Regions from separate parts of the Streptomyces sp. NPDC006365 genome, predicted to be linked through region 2. Evidence: predicted binding sites of a transcription regulator. Region 2 holds the regulator's gene; the other holds the start of a gene.
What was found. The regulator HspR, encoded in region 2, represses chaperone genes until heat shock. The targets are predictions, from matches to a motif close to TTGAGNNNNNNNNNCTCAA.

Region 1 (7,401 bases), on a different contig from region 2:
CGACGTACTTCGTCTGCAGGAAGGTCTCGAAAGCCTCCGCCGCGTTCAGCCGGCGCAGGATGCGCAGCTGCTCCTCGCGCTCCGGCTTGGTGTGGCCGCGCTCCACGCGGTCCTGGATCCACTTGCGCTGCTTCGGGTCCTGGATGTGCATGAACTCGACGCCGGTGGTGCGGCAGTACGAGTCGCGCAGGACGCCGAGGATGCTACGCAGCTTCATCATCGACTTGCCGGCGAAGCCGCCGACCGCGAACTCGCGCTCCAGGTCCCACAGGGTGAGCCCGTGCTCGGTGATGTCCAGGTCGGGGTGCTTGCGCTGCTTGTACTCCAGCGGGTCGGTGTCGGCCATGACGTGGCCGCGGACCCGGTAGGAGTGGATCAGCTCGAAGACACGGGCGGCCTTCGTGACGTCGTCGTCGTGCGAGGCGTCGATGTCCTTGAGCCAGCGGACCGGCTCGTACGGGATGCGCAGGGCCTCGAAGATCTCGTCGTAGAAGCCGTTCTCACCGAGGAGGAGGTTCGCGACGATCCGGAGGAACTCGCCGGAGGCGGCGCCCTGGATGACCCGGTGGTCGTACGTCGACGTCAGGGTCATGACCTTGGAGATGCCCAGCTTGTTGAGCGTGTCCTGGGACGTGCCCTGGAACTCCGCCGGGTAGTCCATCGAGCCGACGCCCATGATGACCGACTGGCCGGGCATCAGACGCGGCACCGAGTGGACGGTGCCGAGGCCGCCGGGGTTGGTCAGGGAGACCGTGACGCCGGAGAAGTCGTCCATCGTCAGCTTGCCGTCGCGGGCGCGGCGGACGATGTCCTCGTAGGCCTGCCAGAACTCGAAGAAGTTCAGCGTCTCGGCCTTCTTGATGCCGGCGACGACGAGCTGACGGTCGCCGTTCGGCTTCACCAGGTCGATCGCGAGGCCGAAGTTGACGTGCTCCGGCTTGACCAGGGTCGGCTTGCCGTCCTTCTCGGCGTAGTGGTAGTTCATCGACGGCATGGCCTTGAGGGCCTGCACCATCGCGTAGCCGATGAGGTGGGTGAAGGAGATCTTCCCGCCCCGGGCGCGCTTGAGATGGTTGTTGATGACGATGCGGTTGTCGAAGAGCAGCTTCACCGGGACCGCGCGCACGGACGTGGCCGTGGGCAGCTCCAGGGAGGCGTTCATGTTCTTCGCCACGGCCGCGGCGGGGCCGCGCAGCGGTACGAACTCCGGGCCGGCCGGTGCCTCGGTCGTGGGTGCGGCCTTGGCGGGCGCAACCTTCGCGGCGGCCGGCTTGGCGGCGGCAGCGGGCTTGGCCGGAGCCGGAGCCGGGGCCGGGGCGGTGGCTGCGGGCTTCGGCACCGCGGGGGCGGCCGGGGCCGGAGCGGCCGGAGCCGGAGCGGCCTGGGCCTGACCATCGGAGGAGGCCGGGGCGGTGGGAGCCGGAGCGGGCGCGGCCGGAGCCGTCGTGGTGGTCCCTGCGGCCCCCGCGGCCGCAGTACGCGACGTGGCCGAGGCGGCGACGCCACCCGGCTTGTAGTCGGCGAAGAAGTCCCACCAGGCGCGGTCTACCGAATTCGGGTCCTGGAGGTACTGCTGATAGATCTCGTCGACGAGCCACTCGTTCGGACCGAACGCGGCGGCGGGATTCTTCCCCGCCTTCCCGGCTTGGTCGTCGGTGGAGATGCTCGAGTTACTGGGGGACTGTGGCGACACGGCGGCAACCGCCCTCTTCCGCTTCACAAGGTGATGGACAGCGGGAATCAAGGCTACGCCCCCATGGCCGATGGATGCAGGCCGGGCCGGTTGATCGTCGTGTAAGTCACATCGAAACGCGTGTTTCGATGCTGGAAATGGCGGGAAACAAGCGCGGTTACCCTACGGACGCCTCGCGGAATCCGTGGTTCTTGCGACTGTGGCTCGAACCCTAGGTCAACCTGCGAGTGGAGGGAGCCCCGGAAGAGTGACCTGGATTCGGCAGCCGCGCTGGGATTCGGCCACACCGATCTGTCCGCCGTGCAGATCGACGGCCCAGCGCGCGATCGCCAGCCCCAGACCCGTACCGCCGTCGCTGCCCGGACCGTGCGCGGCGACGACTCCGCCCCGGTTGAAACGCTCGAAGACCCGGTGCCACTCCGACTGCGGAATCCCGGGGCCCTCGTCCAGCACCTCCAGATCGAGCGACTCCGGACGGTCCCCGCGCCGTGCCCGCACCGTCACACGGCCGTGCGGCGGGCTGTGCTTGACCGCGTTGTCGATGAGGTTGGCGACGACCTGGTGGATCCGCTCCGGATCGGCGTGCGCGGTCAGCTCGGGCGGCGACACGTCCAGGTGCAGATGCACGTCTGTACGCGTGTGCGTACCCGACCCTGAGGAGATGCCCCCGCGCGCGGAGACCACCATGTTGGTCTCCTTCAGTACGCCCGACAGGTACGGCCACACCTCGAAGCGGCGCTTGCGCAGCGGTACGACGCCGTTGTCCAGCCGGGACAGGTCGAGCAGTGTCTCCACCAGGCGCCCGAGGCGCTCGGTCTGCTTCAGGGCCGTACGCATCGTCTCCGGATCGGCAGCCGAGACGCCGTCCACGACGTTCTCCAGAACCGCGCGCAGGCCGGCGATCGGCGTACGCAGCTCGTGCGAGACGTTCGCGACCAACTCCTTGCGCTGGCGGTCCTGGGCCTCGAGGTCGTCGGCCATGCGATTGATCGTCTGCGCCAGGTCTCCCAGCTCGTCGCGGCGGTCGGCGCCCTTGACGCGGCTCGTGTAGTCGCCGTGCGAGATGTTCCGGGCCACCGTGTTCATCTCGTCCAGGGGAGCCGTCAGCGAGTGCGCCACGAACTGCGTGATCAGCAGCGTCGCGATCATCGAGAAGACGGTGATGAAGCGCAGCTCGGTCTCCGTGCGCACCGCGATCATCATCAGCACGGTGGTGATGAAGACCGAGACGACGACCAGTGTGCCGAGCTTCGTCTTGATCGAGAAGGGACGTACGCCCTCCCAGAGGCTCGTGCTCCAGCCGCCCGCGCTCTTGCGCGTGCCGTCGGTCTCGCTCATGACACGACACCGCGCATGGCATTGCTCATGCCGACACCGCTCATGACACCGCTCATGACACCGCTCATGGCATCAGCCCCCTCAGGAGGTCAGGCTCAAGGAGTGGGGGTCTCCAGCGCGTAGCCGACGCCGTGCACCGTACGGATCCGCTCGGCGCCGATCTTCCGGCGCAGCGCCTTGATGTGGCTGTCCACGGTCCGGGTGCCGGAGGCGTCCGCCCAGTCCCACACCTCGGCGAGCAACTGCTCGCGCGAGAGCACCGCGCGCGGCGTGTTGGCCAGGCAGACCAGCAGATCGAACTCGGTGGGCGTCAGATGGACGTCCTCGCTGCGCACCCGCACCCGTCGCTGGGCGTGGTCGATCTCCAGCTCGCCCAGGCGCAGGATGCCGGAGCGAGGAGTCGACGCGGCGACCACGGCGCGCTCCACGCGGCGCAGCAGCACGTGTACGCGCGCGGCCAGCTCGCGCATGGAGAAAGGCTTCGTCATGTAGTCGTCGGCGCCCACGCCGAGCCCGACGAGCATGTCCGTCTCGTCGTCCCGTGCGGTCAGCATCAGCACCGGGACCGGGCGCTGTGCCTGCACGCGGCGGCAGACCTCCAGGCCGTCGAAGCCCGGCAGCATGATGTCGAGGATCAGCAGATCGGGCTGCCAGGCCTCCGCCGTGTCGACGGCGGCCGGGCCGTCACCGGCGGTTTGCACGAGAAATCCCTCGGCCCGCAACCGGGCGGCGATGGCGTCCACGATCGTCGGATCGTCCTCGACCACCAGCACCCGGCGCTGTGCGCCCGGCGTTGCCGCCGTGCCGTTGTGCGAGGTGTGTGTCTGCTCCATCGCCCGCCCCTGAGGTGTGCTTTCCGGAATCGTTGGGGGTGATTCCATGACTGCGCTTGACGCTTGAATGATCTGCATCAGGTCAGCAGAGTACGGGCAGTTACCACCGCTCGGCTATCCAGGCCTGACAGCGAGATGCACGACGTCCGGAACGCCCCGGGCAACCGGGATCTCTTCGGTACGCACCTGCCGGAACCCGGCATTCCCCAAACTTCCCTCGAAATCAGACGAGGGCTGAGCCGACCACACGGCAAGCACCCCACCTGGCCTCAACACCCTTGCGCACGCGGCGAGTCCGGCCGTCGTATAGAGGTTTTCGTTGCCGTCCGTGACGGTCCATCCGGGCCCGTTGTCGATGTCGAGGCACAGTGCGTCGTACGTGTCGGACGTCTCATTGACGTAAGCGACCAAATCGTCTTCGACAATCTCGGTACGCGGGTCCGCGAGCGCCGTCGCCGAGATGTCCGACAGCGGCCCCTCCAGATGCCAGTCGATGACCGCCCGTTCCCGTTCGACCACCGCGATACGCCCCCATCGCGGATCGGCGGCCGCATGAGCCAGCGAGAACCCGACGCCGAGCCCGCCGATCAGCACGCTCGGCTCGCGGCGCCCGTCCAGGGCATCACGAGCGGCGTCGACGAGCAGCCGCTCCGAGCGCCCGTCCGATGTGTCCATCAGGAAGCACCCGTTGGCGATGATCTGCAGCAGTCCGCCGTGGCGACGCAGTACGACTTCGCCGTACGGGCCGTTGCGGCGGTCTATGACTACGGGGGTTTCGGGGTCTACAGGGGTGTCGTACGGGGTGGTCATGGGGCCATCCTGGCAAGTCGCTCCGGTGAGGGGCAGCCGAATTGGCGGGCCACGTGGCGTTCGGCCTTGCGAGGGCGGCGTTGACCGGGCACGGCAGGTCAGTCGGCGGGGCGGAGGTCGGTGACGAGGCGGAAGCGTTCCAGGACCGTGGGCGTCGTGTCGTCCACAGTGAACCCGGGGTCCTCCAGCGCCGCGCGCATCTCCTCGCTGTGCCAGAACCGCTCGTGGCCCGCCCGCCACTCGGCCACGCTGGTGTAGCCCTCGCCTTCGTCCACCGCGTGGGCGAGATCCACCCGAGCCAGCGGTACGACGCGGACGTCGGTCACCTCGATGACTCCCGTCGGCCGGTCTTCGGAGTCGACGACCACCGAACGGCTCCCCACCTCGGGCAGTGGCTCACTCTCGTGCGCGTAATCGACGAGAAGTTCCGTCGTGGACGTCTTGGAACCGTCGAGAATCGCCGCGACAAGCTGGTCGCGCAGCGGGCCGGGGAAGGCGAACTCGGCTTTGGGCAACGATGCGAGGTCTTCGGGTGAGGCCGAGTCGGTCGTCATGCGGGCACGGTAGCCGCCCTCTTGGGGCGAGCCGATAGCGTTCGGCCATGGCCGGACATGCCGAGCGCCCGCTGCTCTTCCTGGACGTTGATGGCACTCTTCTCCCCCTTGGGGGAGCGCGGCTTCCCCCGGCCCTTGAGGACTGGGACGGCTGGCAGGACATGTCGAATCCTCAGCTGGCGAAGATCGACCCTACGCACGGTCCGCGCTTGTCGGCGCTGCCCTGCACCCTGGTGTGGGCCACCGCCTGGATGGACGATGCCAACGAAGTGATAGCTCCGCTGCTCGGGCTGCCCGAACTGCCAGTGGCGGACCTGCCGGACGCGCCGGAGGAAGACGAGGCGCGAGGGCTGCACTGGAAGACCCGAGCCCTCGTCGAGGCCGCGGCGGGACGCCCGTTCATCTGGGTCGACGACGAGCTGACCGATCTCGATCGCACCTGGGTGTCAGCGCACCACCCAGGACAAGCCCTTCTCCACCGTGTCGATTCCACAATCGGCCTCGCTGATACGGACTTTGCCGTACTCGACGACTGGCTGCGCGACGCGTGATCTTTGTTCGCCGCCTTCGACGAAGAAGGGGAACAGGGCTCTGCGATCGCTGACAGCGAACGGTCCTTAGCGACGGGAACATTCGGCAGCCCCTGTGCATTGAGCCTGCATAACTCAACTTGACTGCCATAGGGGAGACCATGACTTCGACGTCCACACCGCTCACCCTGCCCGTGCTGCCGCTCGACGACGAGGTCGTGCTGCCCGGGATGGTGGTGCCCCTGGACCTGAACGATGCCGATGTACGAGCCGCGGTGGAGGCCGCGCAGGCCGCCGCGCGTTCCAGTGGGAGCAGCAAGCCGAAGGTGCTGCTTGTTCCACGGATCGACGGGACGTACGCGAGTACGGGTGTGCTCGGGACCGTCGAGCAGGTAGGCCGGCTGGCCGACGGTGACCCTGGTGCGCTGATCCGCGGGCGTGGGCGGGTGAAGATCGGGGCCGGGACCACCGGGCCCGGTGCCGCGCTGTGGGTCGAGGGGACCCGGGTGGACGAGAGCGTGCCCGACCCGCTGCCGGGTCAGGCCGCCGACCTCGTCAAGGAGTACAAGGCCCTCGCCACCAGCTGGCTGCGCAAGCGCGGTGCCTGGCAGGTGGTCGACCGGGTGCAGGCGATCGATGATGTCTCCGCCCTGGCCGACAACTCCGGGTACTCGCCCTTCCTGACCACCTCGCAGAAGGTCGAGCTGCTCGAGACCGCCGACCCCGTCGCCCGGCTGAAGCTCGCCACCGAGCAGCTCCGCGAGCACCTAGCCGAGCAGGACGTCGCCGAGTCCATCGCCAAGGACGTACAGGAAGGCGTCGACAAGCAGCAGCGCGAGTTCCTGCTCCGGCGGCAACTCGAGGCCGTACGCAAGGAATTGCGCGAGCTGAACGGTGAGCAGGACGGCGAGGAGTCCGACGACTACCGGGCCCGAGTCGAGGCCGCCGACCTTCCCGAGAAGGTCCGCGAGGCCGCCCTCAAGGAGGTCGACAAGCTGGAGCGGTCGAGCGACCAGTCGCCGGAAGGGTCGTGGATCCGGACCTGGCTCGACACGGTGCTCGAACTCCCGTGGAGCGAGCGCACGGAGGACTCGTACGACATCCAGGGCGCCCAGGCGATCCTCGACGCCGAGCACGCCGGGCTGGAAGACGTGAAGGAGCGCATCACCGAGTACCTGGCCGTGCGCAAGCGGCGGCTGGAGCGAGGGCTGGGAGTCGTCGGCGGGCGCCGTGGCGGCGCCGTGCTCGCGCTCGTCGGGCCTCCCGGTGTCGGCAAGACCAGCCTCGGCGAGTCCGTCGCGCACGCGATGGGGCGCAAGTTCGTACGGGTCGCCCTCGGCGGCGTACGCGACGAGGCCGAGATCCGCGGTCACCGGCGTACGTACGTGGGCGCGCTGCCCGGTCGTATCGTCCGCGCCATCAAGGAAGCCGGGTCCATGAACCCGGTCGTGCTCCTGGACGAGATCGACAAGGTCGGCTCCGACTTCCGGGGCGACCCCGCCGCCGCCCTGCTCGAAGTACTCGACCCCGCGCAGAACCACACCTTCCGCGACCACTACCTGGAGGTCGAACTCGACCTGAGCGACGTGGTGTTCCTGGCCACGGCCAACGTCCTGGAAGCCATTCCGGAGGCGCTGCTCGAC
Region 2 (7,401 bases):
AGTAGCACAGGGCCGCCGGAGGCAGGCCGATCCGGCCGACGGCGCGGACGCTGTACATGCCGCCGTCGCCGAGAGACAGGAGATGGTCCAACGAATTGAGGGCCTCCTGCATGCCGTAGGAGCTAGTCAGCCCGCTGCGTTGTCACGAAGACCAGCCATCCCGCACCCAGTGCGGCCGGCGCCGCCCAGGCCTGCCACTCCGGGCCCCACGGGCGGGCGCCTGTCGCGGCTCCCGCGGCCCGCCAGGCGGCAAGCGCACAGACCGCGAAGAGCAACAGCACGGTCGAGCGGTAGTACAGACTGCGGTCGAAGTCGTAGGTGCTGCCCCGTGGCCCGGGCTCTCGGGCACGGCCCGGCCCCAGGCCGGCGGATACGCCGTGCCGCCCTGGAGGAGCGCGACGACGACGCGGGCCCGGAGCCACTCGGGCCCCTGAACGTAAGGTTCATATAAAAGTTGAGCCTCCCCCACTCATGCCTTTTGACCCAGCGCTCAGCGTCGTGCACACTTGAGTCCGTTCCACTCAAGTCAGCTGGAGGAATCACAATGGCACGTGCGGTCGGCATCGACCTGGGCACGACTAACTCCGTCGTCAGCGTTCTGGAGGGCGGTGAGCCCACCGTCATCACCAACGCCGAGGGCGCCAGGACCACGCCGTCCGTCGTCGCCTTCGCCAAGAACGGCGAGGTGCTCGTCGGCGAGGTCGCCAAGCGCCAGGCGGTCACCAACGTAGACCGGACCATCCGCTCCGTGAAGCGGCACATGGGCACGGACTGGAAGATCGAGCTCGACAACAAGCCGTTCAACCCGCAGCAGATCTCCGCCTTCATCCTGCAGAAGCTGAAGCGGGACGCGGAGTCGTACCTGGGTGAGAAGGTCACGGACGCGGTCATCACCGTCCCGGCGTACTTCAACGACTCGGAGCGCCAGGCCACCAAGGAGGCCGGCGAGATCGCGGGCCTGAACGTCCTGCGGATCGTCAACGAGCCGACGGCCGCCGCCCTGGCGTACGGCCTCGACAAGGACGACCAGACGATCCTCGTCTTCGACCTCGGTGGCGGCACCTTCGACGTCTCGCTGCTCGAGATCGGCGACGGCGTCGTCGAGGTGAAGGCCACCAACGGTGACAACCACCTCGGTGGTGACGACTGGGACCAGCGCGTCGTCGACTACCTGGTGAAGCAGTTCGCCAGTGGCCACGGCGTGGACCTGGGCAAGGACAAGATGGCCCTCCAGCGCCTGCGTGAGGCCGCGGAGAAGGCCAAGATCGAGCTGTCGTCCTCCACGGAGACCTCGATCAACCTGCCCTACATCACCGCGTCCGCCGAAGGCCCGCTGCACCTGGACGAGAAGCTCACCCGCGCCCAGTTCCAGCAGCTGACGGCCGACCTCCTGGAGCGCTGCAAGACGCCGTTCCACAACGTCATCAAGGACGCCGGCATTCAGCTGAGCGAGATCGACCACGTCGTTCTCGTCGGTGGCTCCACCCGTATGCCCGCCGTCGCCGAGCTGGTCAAGGACCTGACCGCCGGCAAGGACGCCAACAAGGGCGTCAACCCGGACGAGGTCGTCGCCATCGGCGCCGCGCTGCAGGCCGGTGTCCTCAAGGGTGAGGTCAAGGACGTACTGCTCCTCGACGTGACCCCGCTGTCCCTCGGTATCGAGACCAAGGGCGGCATCATGACGAAGCTCATCGAGCGGAACACGACGATCCCGACCAAGCGGTCCGAGATCTTCACCACCGCCGAGGACAACCAGCCGTCCGTGCAGATCCAGGTCTACCAGGGCGAGCGCGAGATCGCGGCGTACAACAAGAAGCTCGGGATGTTCGAGCTGACCGGTCTGCCGCCGGCGCCCCGCGGTGTCCCGCAGATCGAGGTCGCCTTCGACATCGACGCCAACGGCATCATGCACGTGACCGCGAAGGACCTGGGCACGGGCAAGGAGCAGAAGATGACCGTCACCGGCGGCTCCTCGCTGCCGAAGGACGAGGTCGACCGCATGCGCCAGGAGGCCGAGAAGTACGCGGAGGAGGACCACGCCCGCCGTGAGGCCGCCGAGAGCCGTAACCAGGGCGAGCAGCTCGTCTACCAGACGGAGAAGTTCCTCAAGGACAATGAGGACAAGGTCCCCGGCGAGGTCAAGACCGAGGTCGAGACCGCTGTCGAGGAGCTGAAGACCGCGCTCAAGGGCGAGGACACCGCCGAGATCCGTACGGCCACCGAGAAGGTCGCCGCGGTCTCGCAGAAGGTGGGCCAGGCGATGTACGCCGACGCTCAGGGCGGCGCGCAGGCCGCGGACGGCCCGGGCGGTCCTGAGGGTGCCGCCGACGGCGGCGCGCAGGCCAAGGCCGACGACGATGTCGTTGACGCCGAGATCGTCGACGAGGACCGGAAGGACGGTGCCGCGTGACGGAGGAGACCCCGGGCTTCGACGAGCAGCAGCCGCAGCAGGCTCAGCCTCAGCAGCAGCCCGACGTCCCTTCCGGCGCCACACCTGATGACGCGGAGCCGAAGGCCGCCCCTCAGGAGGGGGCGGCCCCGGCCGGGGACGCGGCAGCAGCCCAGCAGGCAGCACAGCAGACGGCGGCCCTGACGGCGCAGCTGGACCAGGTGCGTACGGCGCTCGGTGAGCGCACGGCGGACCTCCAGCGGCTCCAGGCCGAGTACCAGAACTACCGCCGCCGGGTCGAGCGGGACCGGATCCAGGTCAAGGAGATCGCCATCGCGAACCTCCTGACCGAGCTCCTGCCCGTACTCGACGACATCGGCCGCGCGCGGGATCACGGCGAACTGGTCGGCGGCTTCAAGTCGGTGGCCGAGTCGCTGGAGACCGTCGCGGCGAAGCTGGGCCTCCAGCAGTTCGGCAAGGAGGGCGAGCCCTTCGACCCGACGATCCACGAGGCCCTGATGCACAGTTACGCGCCGGACGTCACGGAGACGACGTGCGTGGCGATTCTGCAGCCTGGGTATCGCTTCGGCGAGCGCACCATCCGCCCCGCGCGGGTGGCGGTGGCCGAGCCGCAGCCGGGCGCGCAGACCGTCAAGGCCGACGAGGCGGATTCGTCGCAGTCGCCGGCCGACGACAAGGAGAACGGTGGCCCGGACGAGGGCTGACTTCGGCGACGTACGGGGCGTATGGCGCGTACGAATGAACGTACGGACCGTATGGCGCGTGAGAAGGAAGGAGGGACGTCGAGGATGAGCACGAAGGACTTCATCGAGAAGGACTACTACAAGGTCCTCGGCGTCCCCAAGGACGCCACCGAGGCCGAGATCAAGAAGGCGTACCGCAAGCTCGCCCGCGAGTACCACCCGGACGCCAACAAGGGGAACGCCAAGGCGGAGGAGCGCTTCAAGGAGATCTCCGAGGCGAACGACGTCCTCGGCGATCCCAAGAAGCGCAAGGAGTACGACGAGGCGCGCACCCTCTTCGGCAACGGCGGCTTCAGGCCGGGCCCCGGCGCGGGCGCCGGCGGCACGTTCAACTTCGACCTGGGCGACCTCTTCGGAGGCGGACCCGGCCAGGGCGGGGCGGGCGGTGCCGGCGGCGGTGCCGGCGGCGGATTCGGCGGCGGCCTCGGTGACGTCTTCGGGGGCCTGTTCAACCGGGGCGGCGCGGGCACCGGCACACGTACGCAGCCCAGGCGCGGCCAGGACATCGAGTCCGAGGTCACGCTGAGCTTCACGGAGGCGGTGGACGGCGCGACGGTTCCGCTGCGGATGTCCTCGCAGTCGCCCTGCAAGGCCTGTTCGGGCACCGGCGACGCGAACGGCACGCCGCGCGTGTGCCCGACGTGCGTCGGCACGGGGCAGGTGGCGCGCGGTTCGGGCGGCGGTTTCTCGCTCACCGATCCGTGCCCCGACTGCAAGGGCCGCGGTCTGATGGCGGAAACCCCCTGCGAGATCTGCAAGGGCAGCGGCCGGGCCAAGTCGTCGCGCACGATGCAGGTCCGGATCCCCGCGGGCGTCAGCGACGGCCAGCGGATCCGGCTGCGCGGCAAGGGCGCGCCGGGTGAACGGGGCGGTCCGGCGGGCGACTTGTACGTCATCGTGCATGTGGGCACCCACCCGGTCTTCGGCCGCAAGGGCGACAATCTCACGGTGACGGTGCCGGTGACGTTCGCCGAGGCGGCGCTGGGCGGGGAGGTCCGGGTGCCGACTCTGGGCGGGCCGCCGGTCACCCTGAAACTGCCGCCGGGCACGCCCAACGGGCGGACGATGCGCGCCCGGGGCAAGGGCGCGGTCCGCAAGGACGGCACCCGCGGGGACCTGCTGGTCACCGTCGAGGTCGCGGTTCCCAAGGATGTGTCGGGCAAGGCGCGTGACGCGCTCGAGGCGTACCGCGAGGCGACCGCGGGCGAGGACCCGCGGGCGGAGCTGTTCCAGGCGGCGAAGGGAGCATGAGGACACCATGGATGGCCGTCGACGCAATCCGTACGAGCTGACCGAGGAAACTCCGGTGTACGTCATCTCGGTGGCGGCCCAGCTCTCCGGTCTGCACCCCCAGACCCTGCGCCAGTACGACCGCCTCGGCCTGGTCTCCCCCGACCGCACAGCCGGACGGGGCCGGCGCTACTCGGCCCGCGACATCGAACTGCTGCGCACGGTCCAGCAGTTGTCGCAGGACGAGGGCATCAACCTGGCCGGCATCAAACGCATCATCGAACTGGAGAACCAGGTCGCCGCCCTCCAGTCCCGCGTAGCGGAACTGCAAGCGGCCCTGGACGGCGCCGCCGCAGCGATGCAGCAACGCGAGGCCGCGGTGCACGCCTCGTACCGCCGCGACCTGGTCCCGTACCAGGACGTCCAGCAGACGAGCGCACTGGTGGTGTGGCGCCCGAAGCGCCAGCAGTCGGACTAGGGACAGCGCAACAGCGTGCAGGGGCCCGGAGGTTGATCGTCGATCCTCCGGGCCCCTGCATGTCGTACGACACCGAAGTCGCCGATCGGGATGTGTGCGTACGTCGGCGGTCAGCGCCCCGCCGCCTGCCAAAGCGTCACTGCCAGGGCGATGCATGACGTGAGGGCCGCCAGGGACGGCAGGGGCCATCGGGCGCGTTCCAGTGACTCGAGGCGGGTTTCGTGTTCGTCGAGGGTCTTGTCCGTCTGGTCGGCGCGCTGGAGCAGGAGGGCCAGGTCGCCACGGGTGGTGGCGAAGCCGACGTCTACCGAGCGGCGCAGGCGTTCCAGCTCCAGTGCGACTTCGTCGGCCTCAGTCGTCGTCATGGTCGGCCTCCGTCCCGGCGTCCTCGCGCAGCAGCCGGTCCGTACGAAACGTTCTGCGCGTGGCATCGGTCATCGTGGCGCTCCTCTCTTCGGCCTTCCCCGCTCTTCTTCGCCCCGAGTGTGGGAACATGTGTTCGATAACAGGGAGCGAGCGAATAGACTTGCATGGTGCGAGCGCGTACGCAAGTGACTACCCTCCGTGGAGGTGGGCGCGATGGTGACGCTCCAGGCCGTACGTCAACTGCCGCTGATCTGGCGGTCGTTGCCGAATCTCCACGGTTACGCGCGAGCGCGCACACACCTTGGCGCGAGGGCGATCGGTACGTTGTCCGCGCGACGAGGGGAGAGCGGACATATGCGTTCCAGCTCACAGGCCGATGCCCATTCAGATCGCAGATACCGGGCCGAGGGGCTCGACGAGTTCGCCGGCTGGATCGAGGAACTGCTGCGCGGCCGTGGCTACGACATCGACAGCCCGCGTGGGGGCGGTCGTTCGAAGCTCGCCGACGATGCCGGAGTGCATCGGGCCGCCGTGAGCCGGCTGTTGCAGCGTCAGTCCATGCCCGACCTTGAGACGATGCGGCGTATCGCGGCCGTACTGGGCGTGCCGCTGCGCGAGATGCTCATCCGGTCGGGGCGGCTGACGGAGGACGACCTGCCGGTCATCGCGGGCGGCGGGTACCCCGCGGCCGGGGACGGCCATACGGCGCTGAGTCCCGAGGAGGCGGCTCGCAGGATGGGTGTCCCGCCCGAACTGCGGGAGCTGTTCGCCAAGGTGGCGAGGCAGTTCCTGCCTGAGGGCGATTGACGCGAGGGGGCAGCGCGAGGGAGTCGAGGGAGTGCGGCACATGGGGAATCCGGGCGGCGGCCGGGGTGACGAGGCGGAACGCGTCTCCAGGCTGATGGGCGAACTGCTCATCGGACTCGGCGAGAAGGTCCGGGCGGCCGGACCGGAGGGCGTCCGCGTGCTCACCGAGGAGGAGCTGCAACGGCAGCAGCTGAACTGGTTCCGCGCCGGCTGGCACGAGCACGCCCGAGCGACCGAACCGCCGTCCTCCGACGCCCGCACCGCCACCCATCCCGAGTCCGCCCCCAACGCGCGTACCGACGACGGCGTCCGCCGCCGGCACCCCGACGGCGAACACTTCCCGCTCCCCCCGCCCCGCCTCCTCCGCTTCCCTGAACACCCACCGGACGACGGGGACTGACTCAGGACGCGCCGGCTCGCTCGTAGCGCAGGAGCACGAGGCCGTTGCCGAAGGTGTGGGTCGCGGCGAGACGGAGGCGGGTGGTGGCGTCCGATTCCGGGAAGAGGGGACGTCCGCGGCCCAGGATGACCGGAACGACGTAGAGCAGGTACTCGTCGATCAGGTCGTGGCGGCGGAACTCCGCCGCGAGTTCCGCACCGCCGATTCCGAGGTCGCCGCCGGGCTGCTCCTTGAGGGCCCTGACTTCCTCGGGCACGACTTCCCGTACGACGGTCGTGTTCCAGTCGGCTGGACCCGGCTCCAGGGTGCGGGAGTACACGATCTTCGGCATGTCCCGATAGATGGCCGCGAACTCGCGCACGGGCTCCGTGGCCGAGGGGTCCTCGTCGGCGGTCGGCCAGTAGCCGACCATCAGCTCGTGCATGACCCGCCCGTGCAGGAAGCCGCCCATCGGCTTGATGCGCTCGTTGAAGTGGCGGTGCACCTCGTCGTCGACCAGATGCCAGTCGAGTTCGCCGTTCGGACCCGCGAAGTAACCGTCGAGGGACACGGACATACTCAGCGTGATCTTGCGCATCGGGGCTCCCGGGCTCGCGGTGGGTGAACTGCCGATGGACAGGCGATCACGTATGCTCCATCCTCGCCCGCCGGTCCTCCAGATCTTCACCTCTGTGTCTTCACGACAACCACGCAGAGTGCTGTTGTGATCTCGTTAGACAGAATTCCTTGACGCATTTGATACGCCCGCGTTGGCTTTTTGTCACCTGGGTCGCAAAACTGCGCTCTCGTTCGGAAGGCACCAGAAGTGAACAGCCGTATGCGTCGTATCGCCATATCCCTGGCCGTGTCCACCATGACTCTCTCGCTCGCCTCATGTGGTGTGCTCGAAGACAGCACGGAGGGCGGATCGGCGAAGCCGACCAGGGGCGACGACATCACGGTGGGTCTGCTGCTGCCGGAGAAGGCG

Region 1: the regulator HspR is predicted to act here: its motif matches at 5,879-5,897, upstream of lon (endopeptidase La).

The regions. Positions count from the first base shown of each region.
Region 1 is NZ_JBIAHS010000011.1:52,061-59,461, reverse strand. Features, by position in the region: gene ACFYO0_RS27490 (multifunctional oxoglutarate decarboxylase/oxoglutarate dehydrogenase thiamine pyrophosphate-binding subunit/dihydrolipoyllysine-residue succinyltransferase subunit) at 1-1,693, opposite strand, end outside; gene ACFYO0_RS27485 (ATP-binding protein) at 1,910-3,031, opposite strand; gene ACFYO0_RS27480 (response regulator transcription factor) at 3,127-3,864, opposite strand; gene ACFYO0_RS27475 (spermidine synthase) at 3,979-4,674, opposite strand; gene ACFYO0_RS27470 (ASCH domain-containing protein) at 4,773-5,228, opposite strand; gene ACFYO0_RS27465 (HAD domain-containing protein) at 5,276-5,779, shown strand; gene lon (endopeptidase La) at 5,920-7,401, shown strand, end outside.
Region 2 is NZ_JBIAHS010000018.1:58,900-66,300, forward strand. Features, by position in the region: gene ACFYO0_RS35650 (hypothetical protein) at 1-112, opposite strand, end outside; gene dnaK (molecular chaperone DnaK) at 545-2,410, shown strand; gene grpE (nucleotide exchange factor GrpE) at 2,407-3,114, shown strand; gene dnaJ (molecular chaperone DnaJ) at 3,199-4,404, shown strand; gene ACFYO0_RS35670 (heat shock protein transcriptional repressor HspR) at 4,412-4,861, shown strand; gene ACFYO0_RS35675 (hypothetical protein) at 4,972-5,226, opposite strand; gene ACFYO0_RS35680 (helix-turn-helix domain-containing protein) at 5,582-6,034, shown strand; gene ACFYO0_RS35685 (hypothetical protein) at 6,075-6,434, shown strand; gene ACFYO0_RS35690 (dihydrofolate reductase family protein) at 6,436-7,011, opposite strand; gene ACFYO0_RS35695 (sugar ABC transporter substrate-binding protein) at 7,240-7,401, shown strand, end outside.